2 regions of the Glutamicibacter sp. NPDC087831 genome follow, and region 2 is predicted to be linked to the other one. Evidence: predicted binding sites of a transcription regulator. Region 2 holds the regulator's gene; the other holds the start of a gene.
What was found. The regulator HspR, encoded in region 2, represses chaperone genes until heat shock. The targets are predictions, from matches to a motif close to AAGTTGAGTCNNNNNGACTCAACTT.
Positions count from the first base shown of each region.

Region 1: a site for HspR is predicted at 3,669-3,693, ahead of ACIOJF_RS13910 (ATP-dependent Clp protease ATP-binding subunit). Genes of this name have one in related genera too.

Region 1 covers NZ_JBIUVH010000004.1:192,507-202,836, reverse strand. Annotated here, with positions in the region: gene ACIOJF_RS13925 (hypothetical protein) at 1-780, shown strand, start outside; gene ACIOJF_RS13920 (sensor histidine kinase) at 1,409-2,593, opposite strand; gene ACIOJF_RS13915 (response regulator transcription factor) at 2,907-3,581, shown strand; gene ACIOJF_RS13910 (ATP-dependent Clp protease ATP-binding subunit) at 3,711-6,269, shown strand; gene ACIOJF_RS13905 (VOC family protein) at 6,420-6,776, shown strand; gene ACIOJF_RS13900 (hypothetical protein) at 6,781-7,368, shown strand; gene ACIOJF_RS13895 (GNAT family N-acetyltransferase) at 7,378-7,794, shown strand; gene ACIOJF_RS13890 (hypothetical protein) at 8,047-8,766, shown strand; gene ACIOJF_RS13885 (alpha/beta family hydrolase) at 8,820-9,482, shown strand; gene ACIOJF_RS13880 (helix-turn-helix transcriptional regulator) at 9,493-10,330, opposite strand, start outside.
Region 2 covers NZ_JBIUVH010000001.1:86,838-97,167, reverse strand. Annotated here, with positions in the region: gene ACIOJF_RS00460 (TerC family protein) at 1-756, shown strand, start outside; gene ACIOJF_RS00455 (YccF domain-containing protein) at 830-1,240, opposite strand; gene trmB (tRNA (guanosine(46)-N7)-methyltransferase TrmB) at 1,367-2,224, shown strand; gene ACIOJF_RS00445 (GNAT family N-acetyltransferase) at 2,275-2,901, shown strand; gene ACIOJF_RS00440 (heat shock protein transcriptional repressor HspR) at 2,898-3,326, opposite strand; gene ACIOJF_RS00435 (DnaJ C-terminal domain-containing protein) at 3,440-4,414, opposite strand; gene ACIOJF_RS00430 (nucleotide exchange factor GrpE) at 4,500-5,081, opposite strand; gene dnaK (molecular chaperone DnaK) at 5,095-6,948, opposite strand; gene ACIOJF_RS00420 (PLD nuclease N-terminal domain-containing protein) at 7,198-7,416, shown strand; gene ACIOJF_RS00415 (small multi-drug export protein) at 7,499-7,972, opposite strand; gene ACIOJF_RS00410 (DEAD/DEAH box helicase) at 8,164-9,705, opposite strand; gene ACIOJF_RS00405 (MMPL family transporter) at 10,011-10,330, opposite strand, start outside.

The DNA of each region.
Region 1 (10,330 bases), on a different contig from region 2:
TCACCCATCGTGGCGCCCTATCTCGAAGATGATGAGGCCAACGGCAGCCTCGAAGCGATGCCCTTCGTTTTTGCGGCTCGCGAGTTGATCAGCTGGGTTGGCGAAGGCAAGCCGACCACCCCAGCTGGCGTACTCACCGGCGATACGCTGCAGGATGCGGCCAGCGCGCTGGGCCTGTTCGTCAAGGTCGATGAATCCGCCGGCGTTCCAGAAGATGCCCAGTGGGAGCCGGAAGACGGCACTGCCGTTTCTTCGCTGGCCGACATTCCACGCCTATCGGCATACTGGGACGCCCTGATCGGCACGGCCATGCTGCGCTACCAGGAACCGAACGCAACCCCAACCGAGTCGCTCAGCGATGCGCTGCTGGCATCCAGCGGACAAGGCGCCCGCTTGGTCAAGGAGCTGATTGCAGAGGTTCTCTACTCGCACATCCTGATCAACACCTTGGAGCAGCCGGGCAAGGCGCAGATCGCCGAGATGTTGGCCGGCGTGTTGAGCAATGCCGCATCATCGACACCGCCACGTGCCGAGTTCGCGTTGCAAGTTCCGACCGAAGATGACCTTCCCGCCGAGCAGCATCACCTGATTGCCAGCCTTGAGGAGGTTGTCCCCCAGGTCGAGTCCCTGCTGCGCGTCTTCGAACGCGAAGGCCTTGTCGAGATTAATGACGAGATCACGATTCCTGTGGTCTTGCGTTCTTCACTGGAACGAGCGCTGGCCAAGGTTTCTGATCACGTTTTGAAAGACACCCAAGAGGCAGAGGCCTCCGAGGTTTAGACCACCAGCAACGGCAAAGGGTGCGAGAGCTAATTCGAGTTCTCGCACCCTTTGCCGTTGATTCATCGATTAGGCGCTGCGCGTGGCCAGCTCGGCGTCGTGCCACGGCAGGCGATCGAACCATGGGCCCCGCTTGGTTCGCCGGCCTTCACGGCCAAAGAATCTGCGGTTGCTTCTGCGTTGATCGCAGCATCTGCCGTCTTGCTATCAAAGCCGCCCTTAGGCTCCACGGCCAGGCCTTATTGTTGCCAAACAACCGTATCCGCCTGGGTACTCATGCGCTCTCGCTTCCCAGACAGGAAATGCTCTCCATAGGCGCAACACCCCGCCACGCAGGCCCATTCCGGCCTGAGGTGTGAGGCAGAACGCAGAAACACGGGCTGGGTTTAAGTTATAAAAGGTACGTTGCATTACTGACAGACAACGGCGTGCGATGGGGGCACAGCGCCGATGAAAGATCAGTCCGTTTACGCAATGCAACGTACCTTTTAATCACCCTCGGATCCTTAGTGATGCCACTCGCAAAACACCACCAAGTACCTTCCCGGTGATCGGTCTTCACCGATACATGTCTAACTTATCGCGTCCTGCGAAAATCCGAAATCATACTTTAGTAGGAGGGCAGGGGTCAGAACGGGATGCTTGCGCGCAGTGCCCAAACACCGTTTTCGGAACTGGTTGCAAACTTTCCACCAAATGCACGCATCCTGTCACCCATGCCAATCAGGCCTGTCCCGCCTTCGGGCAACCCACTCGCCTTCTTGTCGAAATTCCCTATCTGATTAGTAATTTCCAGGATGCCCTCTGCCCCTTGGACCGTGAGTTCGAAGGTGCACTTCCCGCCCAAGGCACCGTGCTTTATCACATTTGTTGTACCTTCTTGCATGACCCGATAAATCGCAGTCTGTGCAGAACGGGGCAATTCGGAAATTTTCTCGTCAGTGGTGGAGCTCACCTCGAAATTTGCCTCTTTTAGCCTCTGAACGAAAAGTTCTGCACCCTGAAGCGCGTAAACAGTAGTAGCGGCCGGCTTATCAATGCCCTGGGACGAGGGATCTGCCATGGTCCCATCAGCCCTCAGGACATTGAGCATCAGGCGTAAATCGTGCAAAGTCTCAGTACTCAGTTTGGCGATGACATCCAGAGCTTCGAGGGCCTTCTGCCCATCGTTTGCGAATTTCGCGGCCTTCGACTGCATGGCCACGACCGTGATGTCATGCGCGACAATATCGTGCAGATCCCGGGCAATGTTCTTTCGCTCCCGGTCGACAGCAAGACGAGTCTGCTCTTTGACCGTATGCATTTGCCGAAGAGCGAGCTCGTTCTTCTCGCGCAGCAAGTAAATATTCCTCGTTAAGAAGAACGCCATCGCCGTCAACGGGGCAATCCCGACAAGCAGAACCGCGTCTTGCCCGGACTGGATGCCGAACTGCACCATCCACGCTGCGGACAAGGTTAGGAATAAGGCCCTAACACTCATGGCACTGGCCGTAGCTGCCAGCGCCGAAAAAATCATGAATGAAACGACAGTCCAGAAGAACAAGGCGCCGTCCGTGAGGAAGAAATAGGCAACTGCCACAAACAATCCGACGGATACGGCAACCCAGCGAAGACCAAGCGCAAGAATTGCGCACAGTCCTACGCCGAGCAACGCGCCTCGAACCGAAATATCCGACGAACCACTAAATCCGTCTTCCAGCAGAGTCACGAACTCACTACTGGAAACCGCGATCAGAACCGCAATACCAGTCCAAACAATGACACCCCGACCAGCGAAGAGCTTGGTCAGGGTGTCCTTTAGTCGTCCATTCATATGCCGAATAATTCCCGGCTCAGATGATCAAGTCAAATAAACCGCGTTATGGGCAGGCGACGCCGTAGCGTTTGCAGAACCACTCCGAGAAGGCTGAGCCAAAGCCAGCAGGAGTAGCAACGTTGCCACTGCTGGAGGCTGGAGAGCTCGCAGCAGATGCAGGAGCTGCCACGGCGGTCAATGGTGCCAGAACTAATGCTGCTACGGCCAGCATTTTCAAACCCTTCATAACAAACTCCACATCAGATCAACTTATATACTTTCAGGTGAACAGGCCAACATGAGGCCACCCACATCGAATCAGAGGAATCAGATGGAACAAATAAAGGTCCTTATTGTCGATGATGAACCTCTAATTCGGCATGCGTTGGGCACAATCCTAGCAACAGACCCCGGAATTGTAACGGTTAATTCTGTTGAAAATGGACAGGCCGCCGTCGAGTATTGCAGCGGCAATCAAGTGGACGTTGTGCTCATGGATTTGCAGATGCCGATAATGGACGGGGTTAGCGCTACTAAAGCAATCAAATCTGCCGAAGACAGCCCCTCAGTGCTTGCCATTACCGCCTTTTCTTCGGACGACTATCTGGTTCCGGTACTGACCGCTGGGGCCAGCGGATACTTGGTAAAAGACTCTGAACCAGATGAAATTATTCATGCGATCCATGCCGTTCACCAAGGAACTGCAGCCATTTCCCCGTCGGTTTCTTCTGATCTAGTTTCTGCGGTTCGCGAAGCTTACCGGGATAATTCCCAAGACATTCAAGAACTGGCCTATGACTTGGGAATTACCAATCGGGAATTCGAGATTCTAAAACTGCTCGCACGCGGGCTAAACAATACCGAGATTTCAAGAACTCTGACTATTTCCGAAACCACGGTTAAAACCCATATGGCGAAGATTTTCGTTAAGCTGAATGTTCGCGATCGGGTCCAGGCCCTGGTTGCGGCCGCGCGTATGGGCCTTATCGAAATCCCGAAAGACTAGCGCCTGCTTTCCAGCTATTAGTGTGAAGTCAACCTCTTTGACACCTTGCCCGGCTGGTTCGGGAATATCTGCGCGCCATATGCGTTGAACATGAGCATAGACCGCTCAAGTTTCTATTAGGAGGCTCACTTGCCAGCATTTTTCGGCGCACCGTCAGATGGCTCGTTTGAGGAATTCCTCTCTCGATTCCTGTCTTCACGTGCCCAGGCAGCACGTCCCATCGACCTCACGCGCCTGCTTTCCGCCCGCACCCACGAAGCGGTAGCCACCGCGGCAGCGATTTCCCAGGAGCATGGCCACGACGAGATTGATTCGCTGCACCTCCTGATGGCCCTGCTGCGCACCGAACCAGTCGGCGAGCACCTGACCGCCATGGGTATCGACATCGAGGCTTTGAGTGCAGATGCCATCGCGCGCATGCCCAAGTCCCAGGAGAAGGGCGAGAAACCATCCCACCTATCGTCGGCAGCTCAGCGCAGCCTCTTTGACGCCTATCAGGTTGCTCGTAACTACGGTTCGACCTACATCGACCCTGATCATCTTTTCCTGGCCTTCGTTTTCAACCCGGAATCTCCGGTCAGCCAGCTCCTGGCGCAGCACGGCATCACCGGCCAGTCCTTGCAGCAAGCCGCCATGGAGCAGGCCCAGCGTGGCCAAAACGATGCCCAGAACCAGTCCGATTCCGAGTCCGACGTGTCCATGCTCGAACGCTACGGAACCGATCTGACCCTGCTGGCCTCCGACGGCCAGATTGATCCGGTGATCGGACGCAAGGAGGAACTGGATCAGGTTATTGAAATCCTGGCCCGTCGCACCAAGAACAACCCTGTGCTGATTGGCGAGGCCGGCGTGGGCAAGACCGCCATTGCCGAAGGCCTGGCCCGCGCCATCATCGATGACCAGGTACCAGCCCAACTGCGCAATGCGGCCTTGATCTCCATTGATCTTCCGGGCATGCTCGCCGGAACCCGCTACCGCGGAGATTTCGAGCAGCGGCTCACCGGCCTGCTCGACGAGGTAGCCGCAGCCGAGGGGCAGGTGCTGATATTCATCGATGAGATGCATCTGCTGGTCGGTGCAGGCTCTGGCGAGTCCGGCAATATGGACGCCGCAAATATCCTCAAGCCGCGTTTGGCGCGTGGCGAGCTGCACATGATCGGCGCCACTACGCTCGATGAGTTCCGCAAGGTGGAGAAGGACAGCGCGCTGGCTCGGCGCTTCGGCAAGGTTACTGTCGCCGAGCCGTCGGAGGAAACTGCACTGGCCATTTTGGACGGCCTGCGCGAATCCTACGAGGATCACCACCAGGTGCAGTACACCCCCGAAGCGCTCAAGGCCGCGGTGACGCTCTCTGCCCGCTACCTGAACGACCGCCAGCTTCCTGACAAGGCCATCGACTTGATCGATATCGCCGGTGCCCGGCGGTCCATCGCTGCCGGAGATGCCGAGGATGTGCAGTCCCTGCGTGCCGAATTGGTAGACGCCGAGCGCGAGAAGTCACGCGCTATCGGCGAGGAACGATTCGAAGAAGCTGGCGCATGGCGTGACCACATCGTGGAGATGACCGCGCGCATCAAGGCTGCTGAGGAGGCCGGCGATGCAGGGGTCACCCGGGTAGTGGATGAGAAGCAGATTTCGGAAGTGATCTCCCGATCCACCGGCATCCCCACCTCGCGCATCTCGGGAGATGACAAGGCACGCTTGGCTTCGCTGGAAGATTCCCTGCATGCTTCGGTCATCGGCCAGCACGATGCCGTTGCCGCTGTGGCACGCGCCGTGCGTCGCAACCGTACCGGAATGTCGCCAGCAGGTCGCCCCATCGGCTCGTTCCTTTTCCTGGGTCCCACCGGCGTCGGAAAGACCGAACTGGCCAAGGCCCTGGCTGCAAACCTCTTCGGTTCGGCCGAATCGCTGGTTCGCGTCGATATGAGCGAATACGGTGAGAAGCACACCGTGGCGCGCCTGATCGGAGCACCTCCGGGGTACATCGGCCATGACGAGCCCGGCCAGCTGACCGAGAAGATCCGCCGCAACCCGTATTCGGTCGTGCTGCTCGATGAAATCGAGAAGGCCCACCCGGACGTGTTCAACGTGCTGCTGCAGGTACTCGATGACGGCCGGTTGACCGACTCAGCCGGGCGCACTGTCGATTTCTCCAACACGCTGATCCTGATGACCAGCAACCTCGGCGGCGAGTACTTGGCCAACAAGGCCGGAAACTTCGGTTTCACCTCCGCCAATGCCACCAGTGAGGCTGGAGAAATCCGGGCCAAGGTCATGGGCAAGGTACGCGAGTTCATGCGCCCAGAGTTCCTGAACCGGCTGGACGAGGTACTGCTGTTCTCCAAGCTCTCGCAGTCCGAGATTGGCCAGATCGTCAAGCTGGTCATCGCCGAGACCGAAGCTCGCTTGGTGGACCAGGAGCTGAAGCTGGAGGTGAGCGACGCTGCCGTACAGTGGCTGGCAAACGAAGGCTACGACCCCGAGTTCGGTGCTCGCCCGCTGCGCCGGCTGGTACAGCGGAAGGTACAGGATGCCATTGCCGACCTGCTGATCTGTGATTCGCTTGCCGCTGGTGACACCGTTTCGGTGGACTACGCCGCTGGCATGCTGAAGGTGCAGAAGAAAGTCGAGATGCCGACTCCACCTGCTCACAACGAGCACGCGCCAAACTACTTCGATAGCTAGGCCGGCATAGCCCATAAAGGGGCTTGCTCGGTCGGGACTTCCGTCCCGGCCAAGCAAGCCCCTTTTCTTCACTTAGAAAGTGCGCTAGTCAGCGGCAGAAATGCAGTCAACCTCTAGCTAAGCAGGAAGACTCCCGGTACCTTTGACTGCATGGCGAACATTGGAATGATCACCCTTGATGCCCTTGACGAGAAAGCTGCCTCGGCTTGGTGGAGGGCTGTTCTGGGCGGGAAATATCTGGGCCAGTACCCGGGGTTCACCATGATCAGCGTCCCTGGCTTCAGCGCTCGGTTGGGGTTCCAAAAAGTTGATGAGATCACTGCCGGCAAGAACCGGGTTCATCTCGACTTGGAAGCAAGCACCAGCCGCGAGCAGGAAGTCACCCGTTGCATGGCTGCTGGCGCAACACGCGTTGAGGACCACACCGAAGATCCCACTTTTGGCTGGACCATTATGCGCGATCCTTACGGAATCGTCTTTTGCATTTCCGACCCACACGAGGACTGAGGACATGTCGCTGTTCGCCAGGAAATCATCGGAGGCTTCGACTCACCGGGTGCAGATCCATTTTGCCCAGCCGATGACCGAACGCCTGCGCAAAGATCATGAGGCGGGCCTGCTCGATACATTGTTGCCCAAATACAAGTCTTCCGGAACCATCATCAGCGCCAAGACCACATTGGACGCGGCTGAGGAGCCGATCTCCAGCGACATTAACCTTGAAGTGGCCACCCCCGAACCGAAGAAGCTGTTTTCCGAATTGCTCTCTTCGCTCATCGATGGAGGACTGGGGCATGGTTCCTGGCTGATTATTGATGGACAACGCACCGAAGTAGGCGGCAGCGAGTACGTTTTGCTTCGAACCAGGCTTGGGGCCGAATCGGAATCGGATCTGGAGCCAACAGTCAGGGCCCTGCAGCATGCATTGGGTGACGGCGAAATCGGATGGCATGAGGATGTCTACTACCGGCATGATGGCCCGGTGTTCGTTTACAACGGCGACTCCGCCCAAGCCATCATCCACACATTGGAAACAGAACTGGTGAAGCATCCGTTGCTGGGCAACGCAGAGATCCTTTCGGTTTCCCCGCAACAGTAAAAGGACTCGATGGAACTCTCCACCACTAAGGTGCCTTCCGAGGAACAAATACTCTCGCTCTACAACGCGGTGGGCTGGAGCGCCTATACAGACAACCCAGACGTACTATTTGAGGGCCTGAAGAATTCAGCATGCGTAATCTACGCCTACGACGTAGACCACCAGTTAATCGGCCTTGTGCGCGTGGTCTCGGATAATGCCACCATCTGCTACGTCCAGGACATCCTGGTGCGTCCATCTACGCATCGCACCGGCGTAGGCCGTGCTTTGTTCTCTGCCGTACTAGTGAAATATGAGCATGTGCGTCAGCTGGTCCTGATCACCGATGATGAACCCGGGCAACGTGCCTTCTACGAATCCATGGGGCTCACGGAAGCGTCGGATTTCCGTCCCGGTGCGATCCGGACCTTTGCCAAATTCTCGTAACAGCTCTCCCTTCGCTGCCTGGCCTGTATAGACTGACCATTCATCGATAATGAGGAGTTATTCTTGCGCACCCGTTCGGTCATTGCCCTGTCATCGTTGGCTTTGCTTCTAGCAGGGTGCAATGCAGCTCCCGAACAAGCAGCGCCAGCCGATTCGACGGCGGCTTCCGTCGCTGGCTCCACTCCGGCGGCACAGCCCGCGGCCGAAACCGGTGAACCCGGTGAAACCGCCCCCGAGCCTGGACCCGCGGAGTTGGACGCCAACGCCAATTCGGGACAGGCCTGGGCAGATTCCAAAATTGAGATGTGGAAAGAAAACTCTGGCATCAAGTCCACCAAAGGCTTCTTGTATCCCTACAACCTAATGACTTCTTGGGAATCTCCAGCACCTGGTGCCATCAATATCTTCTTGGATAACAGCATGAAGTTTGGAACCCAGATGCGGGAAAGCTACGAAACCAACGAGGATGAGCTGCGCATGATGGGCCGAATCATGTTCGAAAGCGTAGGCGAGGCCTCGCCGGAATTGGAATCTGTCACCTTCGCTACTGAAGACGGCAATAACTCAGGAACTTTCACCCGGGCTCGTACTGGTGCCGATCCCGAGGACCGCAAAGCCTGGGCCTCGGAAAAGTACACGCAGTGGCTGTCCGCCATGAACGATACCTACAAATCCCTATGCGGCGCTGAAATCACTGAGCTGGAAATCTACCGCACATGCCTGCCCGCTGACCCCCACGCCTACGTTGAGAAAGTCGAGTCGCCTGCGCTTGGCGAACTCGTCGTCACCCTCGCAGACGGTCCATGGATCGACGGCGAATACGACATGCCCGCATCGATCTTCGTCTCGGGAAATATGATGCTCAAGATCAACGAGCGTGCGGCAACCGGCGAAAAAGTTGAAAAGCTGACGGTACTGGCCAGAAATGGCGATGACACCGATACGGCACTCCGCAAGGACTGGGAAATGTAGTTCATTTCCTTTCATGATCAGTTGATGGGCCCTCAGCCCCTAGGGTGGTACCTATGACCCAAGAACTCTCCATTCCATACGAAGACCTGGAACTCAGCGCGCTCTGGGACCGAGCAAAGGCGGCGAAGGCCGTCATCGTGCTCGCACACGGTTCAGGTGCTGGAAAGGATCATGACTTCATGGCCGGCTTTGCGCTAGCCGCTGCGAATCTGGGTGCCAGCGTCCTGCGTTTTAATTTCCCCTACATGGATGCTGGAAAGAAGTTTCCCGACAAAGCGCCAGCTGCGGTCGCAGTGTGGCACCAGGTCCGCCGTTGGGTTGAAGAACACTTGGCTGAAGGCCTGCCAATCTTCACGGCAGGAAAGTCCTTTGGCGGGCGCATCGCTTCCCTGTCAGTTGCCGAGGGCATGCCCTCGGCAGGGTTGATCTTCCTGGGGTACCCGTTGCACGCGCCTAAGAAGGAAGAGAAGCTACGCGATGAGCATCTCTACCCGATTGCGGTGCCGATGCTTTTCCTCGAAGGCACCCGAGATCCCTTTGCCAACCCCGAAAAGATGGAAGAAGTCGCCAGCAAGCTGAACGAGCACAGCGAACTTTCCTGGTTCGAAGGTGGCAACCATTCCTTCAAGGTAGCCCGCTCCGGCCGCACCGTTGCCCAGGATGGCGCGTGGCTGGCGGAAACTGCTCTTGCCTTCATCTCCAAGCACATCGCATAGTCCAACGGTCCTAGTCCACCTGCTTTTCCAGGAATCGGTAGACCTCGGTTTCATCTACTCCGGGAAAGGCTCCGGTTGGCATGGCCGCCAGCAAGTGGGTATTGGCGCGCGTAGCCGGCCACGCATTGCCGAACCACTGGCTGGATAGGTCAGCAGGTGGACGGCGGCAGCAGTTCTCGTCCGGGCAGGTGGATTGGCAGCGCTCCTTGGTATCCCGCCCGCGGAACCACTTCACATGCTCAAAAGGCACGCCAATGGACAAGGAATACAGTCCCGAGGAATGGCGCTCGGTGCGCGCCGTGCACCAGAAGGTCCCATTGACGGTATCGGTGTACTGCTCGAAGGAACGGAACTTATCCATCTGCTCGAAGACCACGCGACTTGTCCAATACCGGCAAATGGTTTGTCCTTCAATGGCACCGGTGTGATCGGCTGGAAAGTTCACTCGGTCATTCTCATAAGCCTTGTGCAAGATGCCCGATTCGTGGACCTTCTGGAAGTGGCAGGTCATCCCCAGATGCTCGGTGGCAAGGTTGGTGAACCGGTGGGCTGCGGACTCATAGGACACGGCGAAAGCATCGCGCAGATCCTCGATGGCCAACTCACGGTTGTTCTTAGCTCGCCGCAAGTAGTCCACCGTGGACTTTTCCGGCATCATCAACGCCGCGGCAAAGTAGTTGGTCGCGACCCTCTGCGAGAGGAAATCGAAATAATCGGTTGGAGTCCTATGACCCAATACGTGATGCCCTAGCGCCTGCAGCAACACCGAACGAGGATCATGTTCCGAGCGGTTCGCCTGCGTCAGATAGATACGCTTGTTCTTCTGGTCAGTCACCGAACGCGTGGAA
Region 2 (10,330 bases):
GCAGGCAACCTGCTGAAGAAGGATGACGAATCCGATGAGGCCAACAACTTCATCATCCGGATCGCCAAGAAGCTATTCCACACTACCGACAACTATGACGGCGACAAGCTGTTCACCAAGATCGATGGCAAGAAGGTCCTGACTCCGATGCTGCTGGTCATGGTGGCCATCGGCGGTACCGATATTCTCTTCGCTCTGGATTCCATCCCTGCGATCTTCGGACTCACCCAGAACGTCTACATCGTGTTCACGGCTACCGCCTTCTCGCTCATGGGACTGCGCCAGCTCTACTTCCTGCTCGACGGATTGCTGGACCGCTTGATCTACCTGTCCTACGGGTTGGCAGCAATCCTGGCATTCATCGGCGTGAAGCTGATCCTGCATGCACTGCACGAGAACAACTTGCCATTCATCAATGATGGTGAGCACGTGATGGTCATTGAAATCAGCACCGGCCTGTCGCTGAGCGTCATTATCGGCGTCCTGGTGCTGACAATTCTCGCTTCGCTGTTCAGCAAGGCAGGCAAGGCCCAGACTGCCATCGGCAACCTGCGCCGCCATGCCAACAGCTACAACGACCTGAGCTACACCTCGGACGCGGTCGAACGCGAACGCATCTACCGCGCCTTGGTGGAGGAAGAAGCGTATGTGAAAACCATGGAAAAGAAGTACCGCGACAAGGCCAAGGACGTGGACAAGATCCGTGTCGAGGTCGCCGAAGCGCACCGCCAGCACGATGAGTACCTCAAGAGCTGATCAGGTTCGTACATAAAGCGAATGGCTGCCAACCCCATCAAGGGTTGGCAGCCATTCGCTGTCTTGGCGCAGCCTAGCGGCGAACACCGCCGATGAAATAGTCCGAAGGCACAATGACCTTGCCCAGAGGCATCAGGGAAACCGGGATCATCTTCAAGTTTGCGATCCCCAGCGGGATGCCGATAATCGAAATGAACATCGGGATCGCGGTTACCACGTGCCCAACGGCAATCCAGATACCAGCAAAAATGATCCAGATGATGTTGCCGAGGGTGGAGAACGCGCCTACCGGGCCGTTGTCGACCACGGTGCGGCCAAACGGCCACAGCGCATAGCCGGCAATGCGGAACGAGGCGATGCCGAATGGAATGGTCACGATCAGCACGCAGCAGATGATGCCTGCCAACACGTAGCCCAAGGCCAGCCACAGGCCGCCGAAAAGCAGCCAAATAATGTTGAGAATACCGCGCACTAAATCAGTCATGGTTATATTCTCTGTCTTTTGCCTGTTTTACTCCATCGGGGATCCCCCCGATTTTCTTCTAGGGGTGTCCAATCCCCTACCGTTCGGCAAGCATCGAAGCAGCTTGCTCGGATAGGATTAATCATCATGAGCGAATCGAGCGAGCAGCAGCGCCCAGCCCACGGCACTGCCCCTAGGAACCCAGACCTTTTCCGTGCCGAGCCGGTATCCTTCGTGCGCCGCGGCAACCGCCTGCAGGGCCGCCGTGCCAGCGCCTGGGAGCGCAATGCCGATCAGTACGTCATTGAGCCGCCCCGCAAGATCGCCGACACTTCGGTTGCCGATGACTTCCAGCTCGATCCTGCCGAGGCTTTCGGACGCACCGCACCGCTGATCGTGGAGATCGGCACCGGCCTGGGCGAATGCATCGCCAACGCCGCCAAGGATGATCCCGAGCGCAACTACCTCGCCGTTGAGGTCTACCGTCCGGGCCTGGCCCAGCTGATGCTGAAGGTCGAGTCTTTCGGCATCGCCAACGTCCGCGCAGTGCAGGCCAATGCCCCAGAGGTTCTGGATGTCATGCTGGACGAGAACAGCGCCGATGAGATCTGGATCTTCTTCTCAGATCCATGGCACAAGCCGCGCCACCATAAGCGTCGCCTGATCAAGGCCTCGTTCCTGGACAAGGTCTCCCGCGTGCTCAAGCCGGGAGGCACCCTGCGCTTGGCCACCGACTGGTCCAACTACGCCGAGCAAATGCGCGAAGTCCTCGAAGCCCATCCGGACTTCGAAAACCAGCATCATGGCAATCTGTCCGGCACTGAGAGCAACCTGACCAAGGTGCGCCGCGAGGGCATGGAAGGCTTCGACCCCGAGCCAGAATTCACCGATGCCCAGGGTGGCTGGGCCCCGCGTTTCGAGCGCCGGATCCTGACCAGCTTCGAAGGCAAGGCGCTCAAGGCTGGTCGTCTGGTCTTCGATCTGGCGTACACCCGCATCGGCTAGTCGCCGAAATAAAGCATTGAAGAGGCCATGGAATCCATAGGATGGATTCCATGGCCTCTTCTTCTGCGCAAAGTCTGCACTACGCCCAAGCTCCGAGAATGGACTATGCCGGGGTGCGGCTAGAACAATTGTCAATGGACCACGCCCCGGATCTGATCCAGCTCGCAGCCAACGGCCAGTTGGATGAAGCGTGGTTTGCCACCACTCCATCGGCCGAATCCATGCGCTTGGATATCCAGCGCCGCTTGGCATTGCAGGAAACTGGCGAGATGGCTCCCTTTGCGATCATCGACCTGTCCACCGGCAAAGCGGTGGGGGCCACGACTTACTTGAATATCGACGCGGCAAATCACCGCGTGGAAATCGGCTCAACGTTCCTGGCCATGCCAGCCCAAGGCACCGGGATCAATCCAGCTGCCAAGTTCATGCTGCTGCGCCGGGCTTTCGAGGAACTGGATTGCTATTCAGTGGCTTTCTGCACGCACTGGCACAATGCCGCTTCACGCGCCGCGATTGCACGGCTCGGCGCCAAGCAGGATGGCGTGCTGCGCAATCACAAATATGATCCAAAGAGCGGCACCCTGCGCGATACGGTGATGTTCTCAATACTCCCGCACGAATGGCCTGCCGTGCGCACCCAATTGGAAGCGCGCTTGGCCCGGCACGGACGGATCTAGCGTCCGATAGCGCGGCGCGCGGTAAACAGCGTCACGGTCGGTTCACGGCGTTCAGGGCGCATGCCCCTAGCCAACGAAACGATGTCGCCTCCAGCGGTGCCCGCAGCGAAGATGCGAGATTGGCCCTGGCGTACGGCGGAAAGTTCTTGGCGAAGCCCATTGACTTCGGTTTGCAGATAGGCGACTTGATCTTGCAGGTCCAGGATACGCTTGATGCCCTCGAGCGAGACGCCTTCCTTGCTCAGGGCCTGCACCTGGCGCAACAGTGATACGTCGCGCTGCGAGTAGCGGCGTTGCTTTCCGCTCTGGCGGCTGGGCGAAACCAAACCAATGCGGTCATACTGGCGCAGCGTCTGCGGATGCATGTCTGCAAGTTGCGCGGCGACGGAAATGACGAAGACAGGTCGCAGGTACTCCCCGTTCACGTTGCTTCTACCACCTTTCTGCAAGGACCTTGGATTCGGTCCCTATTGCCTTCGAGTCTATCTTCCCTGCCCAGCCAATTCGATGACGGGGCAGGGAAGACAGCCTATTGGGTTCAGAGCTTGGCTTTGGCAGCCAAATCCACTCGTGGATCCTCGCCCTCGGTGGCTGATGCGAAGTCCTCCACGGCCTTCTTTGCAGCATCCGAGAGGTTCTGCGGAATCGCGACATCCAGGACGATCAGCAGATCGCCGGTGGCCTTGGAGGTCTTCACGCCGCGGCCCTTCAGACGCAAGGTGCGCCCGGAGTTGGATCCAGCGGGAACCTTCACCGCAACGGAATCCCCGTCCAGGGTCGGTACGTGGATCTTTGCTCCAAGCACCGCTTCAGCGAAGGTCACCGGCACGTGGATGCGGATGTTGTTCTCTTCGCGCTTGAAGAACGGGTGCTCGCTGACCTTGACCTTGACCAGCAGGTCGCCGTTGCCGGCAGCACCAGGCTGGCCCTTGCCGCGCACGCGCACCGACTGGCCATCCTTGATGCCCGCCGGTATGCGCACGTCAATGACCTCGCCATTCTGCTCGCGCAGGCCAATGGTGGTGCCCTTAATTGATCCGGAGAAGGAAATCGTGGTGCTCGCCGTGCGGTCAGCACCCTTGCGCGGTGGTGCGCTCTGGCCGAAGCCGCCGCCACCGAAACCGCCGCCACCACCGAAGAGGTCGGAGAAGTCCGGCTGTCCGCCGCGGCCACGTGGGCCCGCTCCGCCGCCTCCGAAGAGGTTGGAGAAGATGTCCTCGAAGCCGGCTTGCCCGCCGGGGCCGCCCGGTCCGCCACCAGCAGAGAATCGCGCTCCGCCGCCCATGGCGCGGATCGCGTCGTACTGCTCGCGCTCTTCCTTGTCCGAAAGCACCGAGTTGGCTTCGGAGATGTCCTTGAATTTCTTTTCAGCGGCCGCATCACCCTGGTTGGTATCCGGGTGGTACTTGCGCGCAAGCTTGCGGTACGCCTTCTTGATGTCCGCCTCGCTGGCGTCCTTGGAGACGCCCAGAATGGCGTAAAAGTCTTTTTCGATCCAGTCCTGACTTGCCATCAGGGCCCCATCCTTTCAGTGCCAATTCGACACTGCCCACTGTCGAAGACTCGGCAGTGGGCAGTATCGATTGTGCTATTCGTGGCTATTCGCCGGTTGCTACCAGCACCTGAGCTGCACGCAGGATGATGGTTCCCTTGCGGTAACCGGTGCGCAGCACCTGTCCCACGTGGTCGGCTGGAATCTCGTCAACAGCCTGGCGAAGCAGGGCTTCGTGGATGTTCGGGTCGAACTCCACGCCGGCCTCGTTGATGCGCTCCAGGCCATGCTGAGCCAGAATTCCATCCAGCTTGTTGGCGATCGATGCGAACGGGCCGTCGGCGAGGTCGCCGTGGGCTCGTGCCGCATCGATGTCGTCAAGCACCGGAAGCAGGGTGTTGAGCACGGACTGCACGGCGTTTTCACGCGCTACGGCCCGGTCGCGTTCCACGCGCTTGCGGTAGTTGACGTATTCGGCCTGCAGGCGCAGCAGGTCGTTGCGCAGTTCGGTTTCCACCGCACCGGCCTCTTCCGGCTGCGCCGAATCGGCTTCAGCGCCAGCAGCAGCTTCGTTCAGGATCGCCTCGGCCTGACCCAGGGCGTCAGCGGTTGGCTGCTCGTTGGCGGCCTCTGGCTGGTTCTCCGGCTCCTGGCCGGAGTTCTCGTTCTGGTCCTTTGCCTCGGACATATTCCTAAACTCCTTACTTCTTGTCGGCTTCGTCTTCGTCGATGACCTCGGCGTCGACGATGTCTTCATCAGCGTTCGGTGCCTGCTCGCCCTCAGGAGCCTGGGCGCCCTCGGCCTGCGCGTTGGCGTAGATTGCCTCGCCCAGCTTGGTCTGCGATGCCTGCAGCTTCTCGAACGCGGCCTTGACCTCGTCGTCGTTGTCCTGCTTCTCCAGCGCAGCCTTCAGGGCGTCGACGTCAGCCTGGACCTCGGTCTTGACCTCTTCAGGCAGCTTGTCTTCGTTGTCCTTGATCAGCTTGTCTACGGAGTAGGCAGCCTGCTCAGCGGCGTTACGGGTCTCAGCGGCCTCGCGGCGTGCCTTGTCTTCTTCGGCGTGTGCTTCAGCTTCCTGGACCATGCGCTCGATGTCTTCCTTGGACAGCGAGGAACCACCGGTGATGGTCATCGACTGCTCGGTGCCGGTGCCCTTGTCCTTGGCGGATACGTGCACGATGCCGTTGGCGTCGATGTCGAAGGTGACCTCAACCTGCGGGATGCCGCGAGGAGCCGGTGCGATACCGGTCAGCTCGAATGTGCCCAGCGCCTTGTTGTCGCGGGTGAACTCGCGCTCGCCCTGGAAGACCTGGATGGATACCGAAGGCTGGTTGTCCTCGGCGGTGGTAAAGGTCTCCGAACGCTTGGTCGGGATCGCGGTGTTGCGCTCGATCAGCTTGGTCATCACGCCGCCCTTGGTCTCAATACCCAGGGACAGTGGGGTGACGTCGATGAGCAGAACGTCCTTGCGCTCGCCCTTCAGCACGCCTGCCTGCAGCGCTGCGCCCACGGCGACAACCTCATCTGGGTTCACGCCCTTGTTCGCTTCCTTGCCGGCCAGGTCCTTGACCAGTTCGGCAACGGCTGGCATGCGGGTGGAACCGCCAACCAGGATCACGTGGGCGATGTCCGAAACCTTGACGCCTGCCTCGGCGATGACGTCGTTGAATGGCTTGCGGGTGCGCTCCAGCAGGTCCTTGGTCAGGTCCTGGAACTTGGCACGCGAGAGGTGCTCGTCCAGGTGCACTGGGCCTTCCGGGGTCACCGAGAGGTACTGCAGCGAGATGTTGGTGCTGGTAGCCGAGGACAGTTCCTTCTTGGCCTGCTCAGCAGATTCCTTCAGGCGCTGCAGCGCGATCTTGTCCTTGGACAGGTCCGCGCCCTTGGCCTTGGCCTGGGCCAGCAGCCAATCCACGATGCGCTGATCCCAGTCGTCGCCGCCCAGGCGGTTATCGCCTGCGGTGGAGCGGACCTGGATGGTCGAGAAGCCGTCGTCGTCCTTGCCGACTTCCAGCAGGGAAACGTCGAAGGTGCCGCCACCGAGGTCGAAGACCAGGATGAGCTCGTCTTCCTGGCCCTTTTCCAGGCCGTAAGCCAGCGCAGCTGCGGTTGGCTCGTTGACGATGCGCAGGACGTTCAGGCCGGCGATCTCGCCAGCTTCCTTGGTGGCCTGGCGCTCTGCGTCGTTGAAGTATGCAGGAACGGTGATCACCGCGTCGGTGACCTTCTCGCCCAGGTACGACTCAGCGTCGTTCTTCAGCTTCATCAGGGTACGAGCCGAGATTTCCTGAGCAGTGTACTTCTTCTCGTCAACGTCAATGGTCCAGTCGGTACCCATGTGACGCTTGACCGATGCGATGGTGCGGTCGATGTTGTTGACGGCCTGGCGCTTGGCGATATCGCCAACCAGGACTTCGCCGCTCTTCGAGAAAGCAACGATCGACGGGGTAGTGCGGTTGCCTTCCGCGTTTGCGATAACGGTTGGCTCACCACCTTCGAGCACGGAAACTACGGAGTTGGTGGTTCCTAGGTCGATACCTACGGCACGCGACATAATGGCTCTCCTTTGCCTTGGTTGAAAGTACTAACGCTGAGGACATTTATCCTCATTGAGCGTTCTGCACTCAAGTTTACTCAGCCGCTTTCGACTGTCAAATCAACTTGAGCGAAGGCGACTCAACTTTGCGTTCTGCTCATTTCAACTGCCGTGGTGAGAGAATAATTCCCGTCCTGAAATAATTTTTCATTCATCCGCTTTCAACGCTTCCAGCGGGCGGGAAAAGCGGCAGCTAGGAGCCACCTCATGGAAACGAAGCGCAAGTTCCAGGATCTGCCACCGGGCGGAAAGATCGCGGTCGCCTCTGCGGCAATTGCCGAGCTGACCTTGATGGTTGCGGCACTGCGGGATTTGTACAAGCGCCCTGCAGAACAAGTCAAGGGTCCAAAGCCGGCATGGGCAGCGGCCAGCATGATCAATTTCCTTGGCCCCATCGCCTATTTTGCTTTTGGACGCCGCAAGTAATCCCTTGGCATTCCATAGCCACTGGAAAACAAGCCGTCCTCGGTCATTCGAGGACGGCTTGTTCGCTTTCAGCGAGTTCGGGTTAGCCCATCAGGCTAATTCCCCGGGCAGCCAGAACGCCAAACGCGGTGCCCCACAAGATAATCGAGATGATCTGCCAGATGATCACCTTCTGCTTATTGGCGCCGAAGGAGACCAAGGCAGCCGAGGTCACCTGCGAAGGCAGGATGGTCTGCCCCAGAAGGCTCACCCCGGCAATGCCGTATTTATCGAAAGCTCGGCGCAGCTTCTCGAACTTGCGTTCCTTCTTCTCCGAGTCCTTGCCCTTGCGAACCTTGTTCCGCACGGCGTGGGCGCTGTTGACGAACAACAGCATGGAAATCACGTTGCCGATCACGGCGGTGGCGATGGCAGCAACCACCGGAACACCGATGACCACGCCAATGGCCGAACCAAAGTAGGACTCGATCAGCGGAATGGCAGCTAGCAAGGCAACCGCCAAGAATTGCAGTGGCTCCGGGAAGGACGCGGCGAAATTCTGCAGGGATTCAATCATGGCTGGTGCTCCTGAAGCGGTGAAGGTTAATCGGCAGCTCGTTGCTTCAATCCTATGTATCGCCTAGTCGAAACGTGATCAATCAGCGGAGCTAAACTTTTGACGCGCAATTTCCCGGGTTTAACGCAAAACTCCCCCGCATCCATTGGGATGGATGCGAGGGAGTACTCCGCAAGGATTAGTGCCAGCGCCTAGTTGCCACGACCAGCTGGGCTCGATGCGCGACGCGGGCCACGCGAACGGCCACCGGTTGCACCGCCAGCGGCATTGCGGCCGCCGGTTCGCGGTGAGCGCGAAGGGCTCGACGGGCGTTCAGCGTTGGCACCTCGTGCGCCGCGGGCTGGACGGTCGGAGTTCGCACCGCGGGCGCTGCGCGCTGGACGCTCGCCCTGGCTAGCGCCGTCACGTTCCGTACGGCGGCGTTCGCCGCCACGGCCCTGGGCTTCGGCAGCTGGCTTGGCGCCACGCGCCGGGCGCTGGCCGCGGCCACCGCGGCCGGCACCTTCACCGGCAGGCTTGCTCTTGGCAGGATTGCGCTTCTGCTGAACCGGAGCAACGTAGGCAACCGGCTCGGCAACTTCGCCGACGACCTTGGCCACAACCGGAGAATTCAGGTTGACCTTTTCGAAAGGCACCTTCAGTCCGGCCTGCTTCAGCAAAGTCGAAACGTCGCCCTGCTGATCAGGGGTGCAGATGGTCACTACAGTTCCATCCGAACCCGCACGTGCGGTACGGCCGGAGCGGTGGGTGTAGGCCTTGTGCTCTGCTGGTGGATCAACGTGGACAACCAGCTCCACACCATCAACGTGCACGCCACGAGCGGCTACGTCGGTGGCGACAAGAACCTTCGCCTCGCCTGAAGCAAAAGCCGCAAGGTTGCGGTCACGGGCATTCTGCGAGAGGTTACCGTGCAGGTCTACCGCCGGAACGCCAGCCTTGGACAGGGTGAGCGCCATCTTCTTGGCGTGGTGCTTGGTGCGCATGAACATGATGCGACGGGCAGTGCCCTGGGCCAGAACGCGGATCAGGTCCTTCTTATCATCGTTGCCGATGACGAAGACGTGGTGCTCCATGGTGTTCACAGCGGCCTTGGGTGCATCCACCGAGTGAATGGTCGGGTTGCTCAGGTAGCGCTTGACCACCTTGTCCACACCGTTGTCCAAGGTAGCGGAGAACAGCATGTGCTGGATGCCGGTTGGCATGCGGTCCATGATGCGGCGAACTACAGGCAGGAAGCCCATGTCGGCCATGTGGTCGGCTTCATCCAGCACGGAGATTTCCAGCTGGGACAGGTCCACGACCTTCTGCTTGATCAGGTCATCCAGGCGGCCCGGGCAGGCGATGACAATGTCCACGCCCTCGTTCATGGCCTTTTCCTGGCGGCTCTGGGCCACGCCACCGTAGATCACGGTGGTACGCAGGCCTGCGGCCTTTGCCAGCGGGTCAACGGTCTTGGCAATCTGGGTCGCCAGTTCACGGGTTGGAGCCATGATCAGCGCGCGTGGGAAACGGGCCTTGCGACGCTGTGGGCGATCTGCCAGCCGAGCTACCAGGGGCAGCGAGAAGGCCAAAGTCTTGCCGGAGCCGGTCTGGCCGCGGCCCAGGACGTCGCCGCCGGCCAAGGTCGACGGCAAGGTGGCTTCCTGGATCGGGAAAGCGGCTTCGATCCCGCTGGCAACAAGGACTTTCGACAGGTATTCGGGCACGCCGAGGGCGCTAAAAGTTACGGACATATTCAAACTTTCTCTCTGATTCGCACGCCTGCTTCAGGCGTTGGGTTTCGCCGAGCCAGGAGGAAGTCCGCAACATGCAAGGCCAAGGAAGGCCTGCTGCCAAAAGTGGACCGGCGGAGGTTTTCCGGGCGATTCACAGGAGGGAAATCTAAACTGTCGACGCATGCGCCACAGAATTTTCCGGTGACGCACAAGTATCCATACTACAGTGCGAAAGCGGGGCCCGTCTGTGAGCGGCCCCGCTTTGCACTGCCGCCCCGGGAGACGTTCACCACTAGGGCTCCCGGGACAGGCCGCCGCGCTGCCTAGTTCAGCTCGAATTCCTTCTTCGCCAATTTCGAGGGCCACCAGACCTTTGGTCCGATTTCTTCGACCAGCGCCGGCACCAGCAGGCTTCGCACGACGAAGGTATCCAAGAGCACCCCGAAGGCCACGATGAAGCCCAACTGGCCCAGGAACATGATTGGCACCACACCCAGTGCGGCGAAGGTAGCGGCAAGCACCACGCCGGCGGAGGTAATCACGCCGCCGGTGACCTTCAAGCCCACCCGCATGCCCTCACGGGTTCCGCGCTTCAAGGATTCCTCGCGCACACGGGTCATCAAGAAGATGTTGTAGTCAACGC